DNA from 2 places in the Lysinibacillus sp. LK3 genome. Region 2 is predicted to be linked to the other one. Evidence: a T-box and tRNA genes for the amino acid it is inferred to sense, from the RefSeq annotation. Region 2 holds a T-box; the other holds one or more tRNA genes.
The links. A T-box is a leader RNA that pairs with one kind of tRNA and senses whether it is charged. The one in region 2 lies ahead of ileS (isoleucine--tRNA ligase), so its partner is inferred to be a tRNA-Ile.

Region 1: it has a tRNA-Ile gene. The T-box ahead of ileS (isoleucine--tRNA ligase) is inferred to sense a tRNA for this amino acid. The anticodon was not compared.

Annotation. Positions count from the first base shown of each region.
Region 1 is NZ_LDUJ01000011.1:71,366-74,758, reverse strand. Features, by position in the region: rRNA gene rrf (5S ribosomal RNA) at 1-54, shown strand, start outside; tRNA gene VK91_RS06940 (tRNA-Val) at 66-141, shown strand; tRNA gene VK91_RS06935 (tRNA-Asp) at 146-221, shown strand; tRNA gene VK91_RS06930 (tRNA-Thr) at 230-305, shown strand; tRNA gene VK91_RS06925 (tRNA-Tyr) at 313-396, shown strand; tRNA gene VK91_RS06920 (tRNA-Trp) at 401-474, shown strand; tRNA gene VK91_RS06915 (tRNA-His) at 523-598, shown strand; tRNA gene VK91_RS06910 (tRNA-Gln) at 608-682, shown strand; tRNA gene VK91_RS06905 (tRNA-Lys) at 696-768, shown strand; tRNA gene VK91_RS06900 (tRNA-Arg) at 787-863, shown strand; tRNA gene VK91_RS06895 (tRNA-Pro) at 879-955, shown strand; tRNA gene VK91_RS06890 (tRNA-Ala) at 971-1,046, shown strand; tRNA gene VK91_RS06885 (tRNA-Ser) at 1,060-1,152, shown strand; tRNA gene VK91_RS06880 (tRNA-Phe) at 1,159-1,234, shown strand; tRNA gene VK91_RS06875 (tRNA-Gly) at 1,240-1,313, shown strand; tRNA gene VK91_RS06870 (tRNA-Ile) at 1,318-1,391, shown strand; tRNA gene VK91_RS06865 (tRNA-Asn) at 1,398-1,474, shown strand; tRNA gene VK91_RS06860 (tRNA-Glu) at 1,476-1,547, shown strand; gene VK91_RS06855 (nitric oxide synthase oxygenase) at 2,117-3,163, shown strand; gene VK91_RS06850 (hypothetical protein) at 3,213-3,393, shown strand, end outside.
Region 2 is NZ_LDUJ01000024.1:17,928-21,320, reverse strand. Features, by position in the region: gene VK91_RS17490 (RNA-binding protein) at 1-516, shown strand, start outside; gene VK91_RS17485 (DivIVA domain-containing protein) at 612-1,136, shown strand; T-box leader at 1,233-1,456, shown strand; gene ileS (isoleucine--tRNA ligase) at 1,569-3,393, shown strand, end outside.

The sequences.
Region 1 (3,393 bases), on a different contig from region 2:
TAGCGCCGATGGTAGTTGGGGGCTTCCCCCTGTGAGAGTAGGACGTCGCTTCGCTTATTTTTTGTGGAGGATTAGCTCAGCTGGGAGAGCACCTGCCTTACAAGCAGGGGGTCGGCGGTTCGAGCCCGTCATCCTCCACCATTTTGGTCCCGTGGTGTAGCGGTTAACATGCCTGCCTGTCACGCAGGAGATCGCCGGTTCGATCCCGGTCGGGACCGCCATTATTATTGCCGGTGTAGCTCAGTTGGTAGAGCAACTGACTTGTAATCAGTAGGTCGTGGGTTCGACTCCTATCGCCGGCACCATTCCCTTGGAGGGGTAGCGAAGTGGCTAAACGCGGCGGACTGTAAATCCGCTCCTTAGGGTTCGGCGGTTCGAATCCGTCCCCCTCCACCATTTTAGGGGCATAGTTCAACGGTAGAATAGAGGTCTCCAAAACCTTTGGTGTGGGTTCGATTCCTACTGCCCCTGCCAGGTATTGAGGTACTCGTTCATAATACAGCTAATATAATCTATATAGTGGCGATTGTGGCGAAGTGGTTAACGCATCGGATTGTGGTTCCGACATTCGTGGGTTCGATTCCCATCAGTCGCCCCATTTTAAAATTGGGGTATAGCCAAGCGGTAAGGCAACGGATTTTGATTCCGTCATGCCTAGGTTCGAATCCTAGTACCCCAGCCATTTTTAATTTCACGAGCCATTAGCTCAGTTGGTAGAGCATCTGACTTTTAATCAGAGGGTCGAAGGTTCGAGTCCTTCATGGCTCATCATTTTTTAATTAACATGCGCCCGTAGCTCAATTGGATAGAGCGTCTGACTACGGATCAGAAGGTTATGGGTTCGACTCCTGTCGGGCGCGCCAATAAAATCATGTTTACGGAATGTAGCTCAGCTTGGTAGAGCACTTGGTTTGGGACCAAGGGGTCGTAGGTTCGAATCCTGTCATTCCGACCATCTTTCATGATAAATGGGGCCTTAGCTCAGCTGGGAGAGCGCCTGCCTTGCACGCAGGAGGTCAGCGGTTCGATCCCGCTAGGCTCCACCATTGTAATATTTTTGGAGGTATACCCAAGTCTGGCTGAAGGGATCGGTCTTGAAAACCGACAGGCGGGTAACACCGCGCGGGGGTTCGAATCCCTCTACCTCCTCCATTTTTCGGGTCAGTAGCTCAGTTGGTAGAGCATTAGATTGAAGCTCTAAGTGTCGGCGGTTCGATTCCGTCCTGACCCACCATTATTGCGGGTGTAGTTTAATGGTAAAACCTCAGCCTTCCAAGCTGATGTCGTGAGTTCGATTCTCATCACCCGCTCCAAAATGGGCCTATAGCTCAGCTGGTTAGAGCGCACGCCTGATAAGCGTGAGGTCGATGGTTCGAGTCCATTTAGGCCCATATTATTCCGAAGTAGCTCAGTTGGTAGTAGCACCTGACTGTTAATCAGGTTGTCGCAGGTTCGAGTCCTGCCTTCGGAGCCACGGCCCGTTGGTCAAGTGGTTAAGACACCGCCCTTTCACGGCGGTAACACGGGTTCGAATCCCGTACGGGTCATCAAGCATGTAGCACAGATGTGTGTTACATGCTTTTTTCTATTCTCCTGTTCTTTAAACGATAAAAGATAATGCAATAGCAGAAAAAGACCTATTTGCAAGGTGAGGGACTGAATTTAATTCCCCTAGCATCTTACTATGGGCTCCTATAAGCCGTTTCACTTACCACGTACACTTCCATGGTCAATACTTTTGTGAAGGCTGCTTGACTTCTCTAGTATAGCGATACAGGCGAAATCCTGGCCAGAGAATTTGTGAAACTGGTTCTGCTCTATGCGAAAGCGAAGCAACAGCAGCAAGTAAGTAGCCCAGAACGTATAGCTTTTTCACATTTACAAAAATTCTATTGATTTCTTTGTTCTACAACCCCCTGAAAAAGGCTACATGACTACTGTAGCCTTTTTATAATAATTAAAATCTTTCTCCCTTACATTCTCTTAAGAAAGAGAGTCTATAGAGTAAATATGAACAAACTATTTCATATATAAAATATGTATGTTTTTTCAATTACTATTTTCATGGTGCTTGTTGTTTTGTTCCTCTAATATGAGGATAAGTGGAGGAATCGATATGAATATACAGGAGATACAGCAATTTTTAAGTCTATATCAGACAGAACAAAATGAATCAGAACTTTGGTTAAAGAATAGATTACAGGCAGTTAAGGATGCAGGTAAATATCACCCAACAACAGAGGAGCTAGTTTTTGGCGCACGTGTGGCATGGCGAAATAGCAATAAGTGTATTGGACGTCTGTTTTGGCAGTCACTGCATGTGGTAGATGCACGTGATGTTTTAGATGAAAAGGCTATTTTTCAAAAATTACTAGAACATATTGATTATGCGACAAATCATGGGAAAATTCGTCCAACTATAACAGTGTTTGCTTCAGATAGAGTACGGATTTGGAATCATCAACTAATTCGTTATGCAGGCTATGAAACAGATGCAGGCATTATTGGAGATTCACAGTCCATTAAATTTACAAAAGTGTGTGAGTCGTTAGGATGGAGAGGTAAAGGAACTGATTTTGATGTACTACCACTCGTTATACAGGTAGATAATCGTGCTCCTCAAATGTTTGTAATTCCTGAAGAAAATATAGTAGAGGTCTCAATCCGTCATCCAGAGTCAAACGATGTGGAAAAATTAGGAATGAAGTGGTATGCCGTACCTATTATTTCGAGTATGCGTTTTCAAATGGCTGGAATTGATTTTCAAGCAGCTCCATTTAACGGCTGGTATATGGGAACAGAGATTGGCGCACGAAATTTAGCAGATCATGATCGTTATAATATGTTACCTGCAATTGCAGAGATTTTTAATCTTGATACAACCAAACAATCGTCTCTTTGGCGTGATCGTGCTTTAGTAGAACTTAATATTGCTGTTCTTCACTCATTTAAAGAAGATGGTGTGAGCATTGTTGATCATCATACAGCAGCTCAGCAGTTTAAATTGTTTGAGGAGGCAGAAAAATCAACAGGAAGAGAAGTTACAGGCAACTGGACATGGTTAATCCCACCACTTTCCCCTGCCACAACTCATATATTCCATAAACCCTATGTAAATATTTATCATACACCAAATTATTTTTATCAAAAACCATGCTATTAGTGTAAAAGAATTGTTTACTTTCGATACTTTTGATGAGAGAGGGCTTACTATGTTAGATCAGCAAATTCCCAATATCCCATGGAGACAATTGACGACACCTTATGGTAGAGGTACAGCCATTCCTAAGCTGATAGAACAGGAGCAATACACACAACTAGCTGAATTAATTGAACATCAAGGTACACTGTGGCAGGTGACACCATGGGTTTTGCTTGTCCTGCTAAAAAAGC
Region 2 (3,393 bases):
ACGATTCAATATCCAGTGAAATTTGTCCAATTACGACATCCTGATGTTTTAGGTGCGTTGCTTTCATTAGGTTTAAACCGTGGCAAATTTGGTGATATTCGTGTAAATGATCAGCAGGTGCAATTCGTTGTAGCTCAAGAGGTAGCAGAATATGTTCGGTTACATTTAACAGGTATTGGTAAAGTTAAGGTGCATATTGAGTCTTTAAAAGAAGCGGATTCCCTTATTGTAAATGAGGAAGAATGGTTGGAGGAATCTCATACAGTATCTTCCATGCGCTTAGATGTAATTATTGCGACTGTATTAAATGTATCACGCCAAAAAGCTCAAGCTTTAATTACTGGGAAAAAAGTTCGTGTAAATTGGACAGAAAGAGATACAGTTGCTTTTGAATTACAAGAGGGAGATATTTTATCGATACGTGGAAGTGGTAGGGTGAAAATTATTATGACTGAAGGCCGAACAAAAAAAGATAAAATCCGTCTTCAAGTCGGTCGATTGGCCCAAAAAAGCTGAAAGTGAAGTAAATTTCATTAATTTTTACTGCTAAGTTGTCGGAACAATTGTATAATAGGAATTACGAATGTACATGTAAAGGAGAGAAGGATTGTATGCCATTATCACCTATTGATATACATAATAAGGAGTTTACAAAAGCCTTCAGAGGTTATGCTGAAGATGAAGTAAATGAATTTTTAGATCAGATTATTAAAGACTATGAAATTCTGCTTCGTGAAAAAAAAGAGGTTGATAAGCAATTAGAGATGGCTTTAGAACAAGCGAGACATTTCAACACCTTAGAAGAAACTTTGCAGAAGTCTATTGTCGTTGCACAAGAAGCGGCTGATGAAGTGAGAAGAAATTCTCAAAAAGAGGCAAAGCTCATTGTAAAAGAAGCTGAAAAAAATGCTGATCGAATTGTCAATGAAGCTTTGACGAAGGCTCGTAAGGTGACGATTGAAATTGATGAGCTTAAAAAGCAATCTAAGGTATTTCGTAATCGTTTCAAGATGCTTGTAGAAGCACAGCTGGATTTACTTAATGCAGATGACTGGGATCATTTGCTGCAATATGATATCGATTTAACAGAAATTCAAGCATCTGTTGAAGAAGCACAGGATTCTGAGGATATTTAACATTTCTTTTTAATTGCTGTAATTGACAAATGAAACTTGACGCGATTGTTTGAATTTCATATACTTTGTAATAGTAATTATTTTGAACAGATATGCATAAAAGCAGAGACGAAGACAGTATTTGTTAGGCGTTGTTAAGCGATTTGGGGACAGTGAGAGCCCAAACATACAACTAGCATTGAACATCACTTCTGAGCTAAATAACTGAAAAAAGTAGGTTATTTCGTGATGCACGACGTTAAACGTGCTTTTAAGAGGTAGTGCAAATTTTTGTACTACAATTAGGGTGGTACCGCGAGTAGAAGCTTCTCGTCCCTTAGTGGGATTGAGGGCTTTTTTTGTTTGTTTCCGAATCGTTTTAGATAATTTTGCCAATAACTGTCTTATGAGAAAAATGTCTACCTGTTTGTGTAAAATAAAGGAGGAATTTTAATGGTTGAATACAAAGATACTTTATTAATGCCAAAAACAGATTTCCCAATGCGTGGAAATTTACCGGCAAATGAGCCAAAAATGCAAGAAAAATGGAATGGCATGGATATTAACAAATTACAGATGGAGCGTACGGAAGGTCGACCAGAATTTGTTCTACATGATGGTCCTCCCTATGCAAATGGTGATATCCATATAGGCCATGCTCTAAATAAAGTATTGAAGGATATGATTACACGTCATCGCTCCATGACTGGCTACCATGTCAATTATATTCCAGGTTGGGATACACATGGTTTACCAATTGAGCAAGCATTGACTAACAAAGGTGTAAAACGTAAAGAAATGTCAGTAGCAGCATTCCGCCAACTTTGTGAAGAGTATGCTTATGAGCAAATTGACAATCAACGTGCCCAATTCCGCCGTCTAGGCATTCGAGGTGATTGGGAAAATCCATATATTACATTAAAGCCTGAGTTTGAAGCTCGTCAAATTGAAGTATTCGGTAAAATGGCGGAAAAAGGTTATATCTATAAAGGGTTAAAGCCGGTTTATTGGTCTCCTTCTTCTGAATCTGCTTTGGCGGAAGCTGAAATTGAATATAAGGACATCAAATCTCCATCCATTTATGTAAGCTTTGCAATTAAGGATGCGAAGGGTGTTGTTCCAGCAGATGCTAAATTTATCATTTGGACAACAACACCATGGACATTACCAGCAAACTTAGGGATTTCTTTGAATCCTGAATTTATCTATGTAGTAGTTGCAGTGGCTAATAAAAAATTCATCATTGCCAAAGAGTTATTAGAGTCAGTGGCAACTACGCTTGGATGGGTAGACTATGAGGTTGTACAAGAGGTAAAAGGAGAGGCATTAGATCGTATTGTAGCACAACATCCATTCTACGATCGTGAATCGCTTATTATGGTAGGTGAACACGTAACTGCTGAAGCGGGTACAGGTTGTGTTCATACAGCCCCAGGGCATGGTGAAGACGATTATCATATTGGTAAACAGTACGGTTTAGGTATTCTTAGCCCTCTTGATAATAGTGGCTGTTATACAGATGAAGCACCTGGCTTTGAAGGCGTGTTTTATAATGATGCAAATAAACTCGTCACAGAAAAACTAAAAGAAGTAGGAGCGTTAGAAAAGCTTGATTTCTTTACGCACTCCTATCCACATGACTGGCGTACGAAAAAGCCTGTTATTTATCGTGCGACACCACAATGGTTTGCATCTGTTGAAGCATTCCGTGGGGAGTTATTAGAGGCTGTAAAAGCAACAGCATTTACACCAGCTTGGGGAGAAACTCGTCTTTATAATATGATTCGTGATCGTGGAGACTGGGTAATTTCACGTCAACGTGCGTGGGGTGTGCCGATTCCGATTTTCTATGCTGAAAATGGTGAACCTATTATTACACCTGAAACAATTAGTCATGTCTCAGCATTATTCCGTGAGAATGGATCAAATATTTGGTTCCAAAAAACAGCAAAAGAGTTATTACCAGAAGGCTTTACACATCCAGGTAGCCCGAACGGCGAATTTACAAAAGAAAATGATATTATGGATGTATGGTTTGATTCCGGTTCATCACACCAAGGTGTACTAGTAGAACGTGGTATGAAATATCCAGCTGACCTCTATTTAGAGGGTTCTGACCAACATCGTGGTTGGTTTAATTCCTCTCTTATTACATCTGTAGCTATTAACGGCTATGCACCATACAAAGGACTTTTAACACATGGTTTTGTACTTGATGGTGAAGGACGTAAAATGAGTAAATCTTTAGGGAATGTGATTATTCCGCAAAAAGTAATGG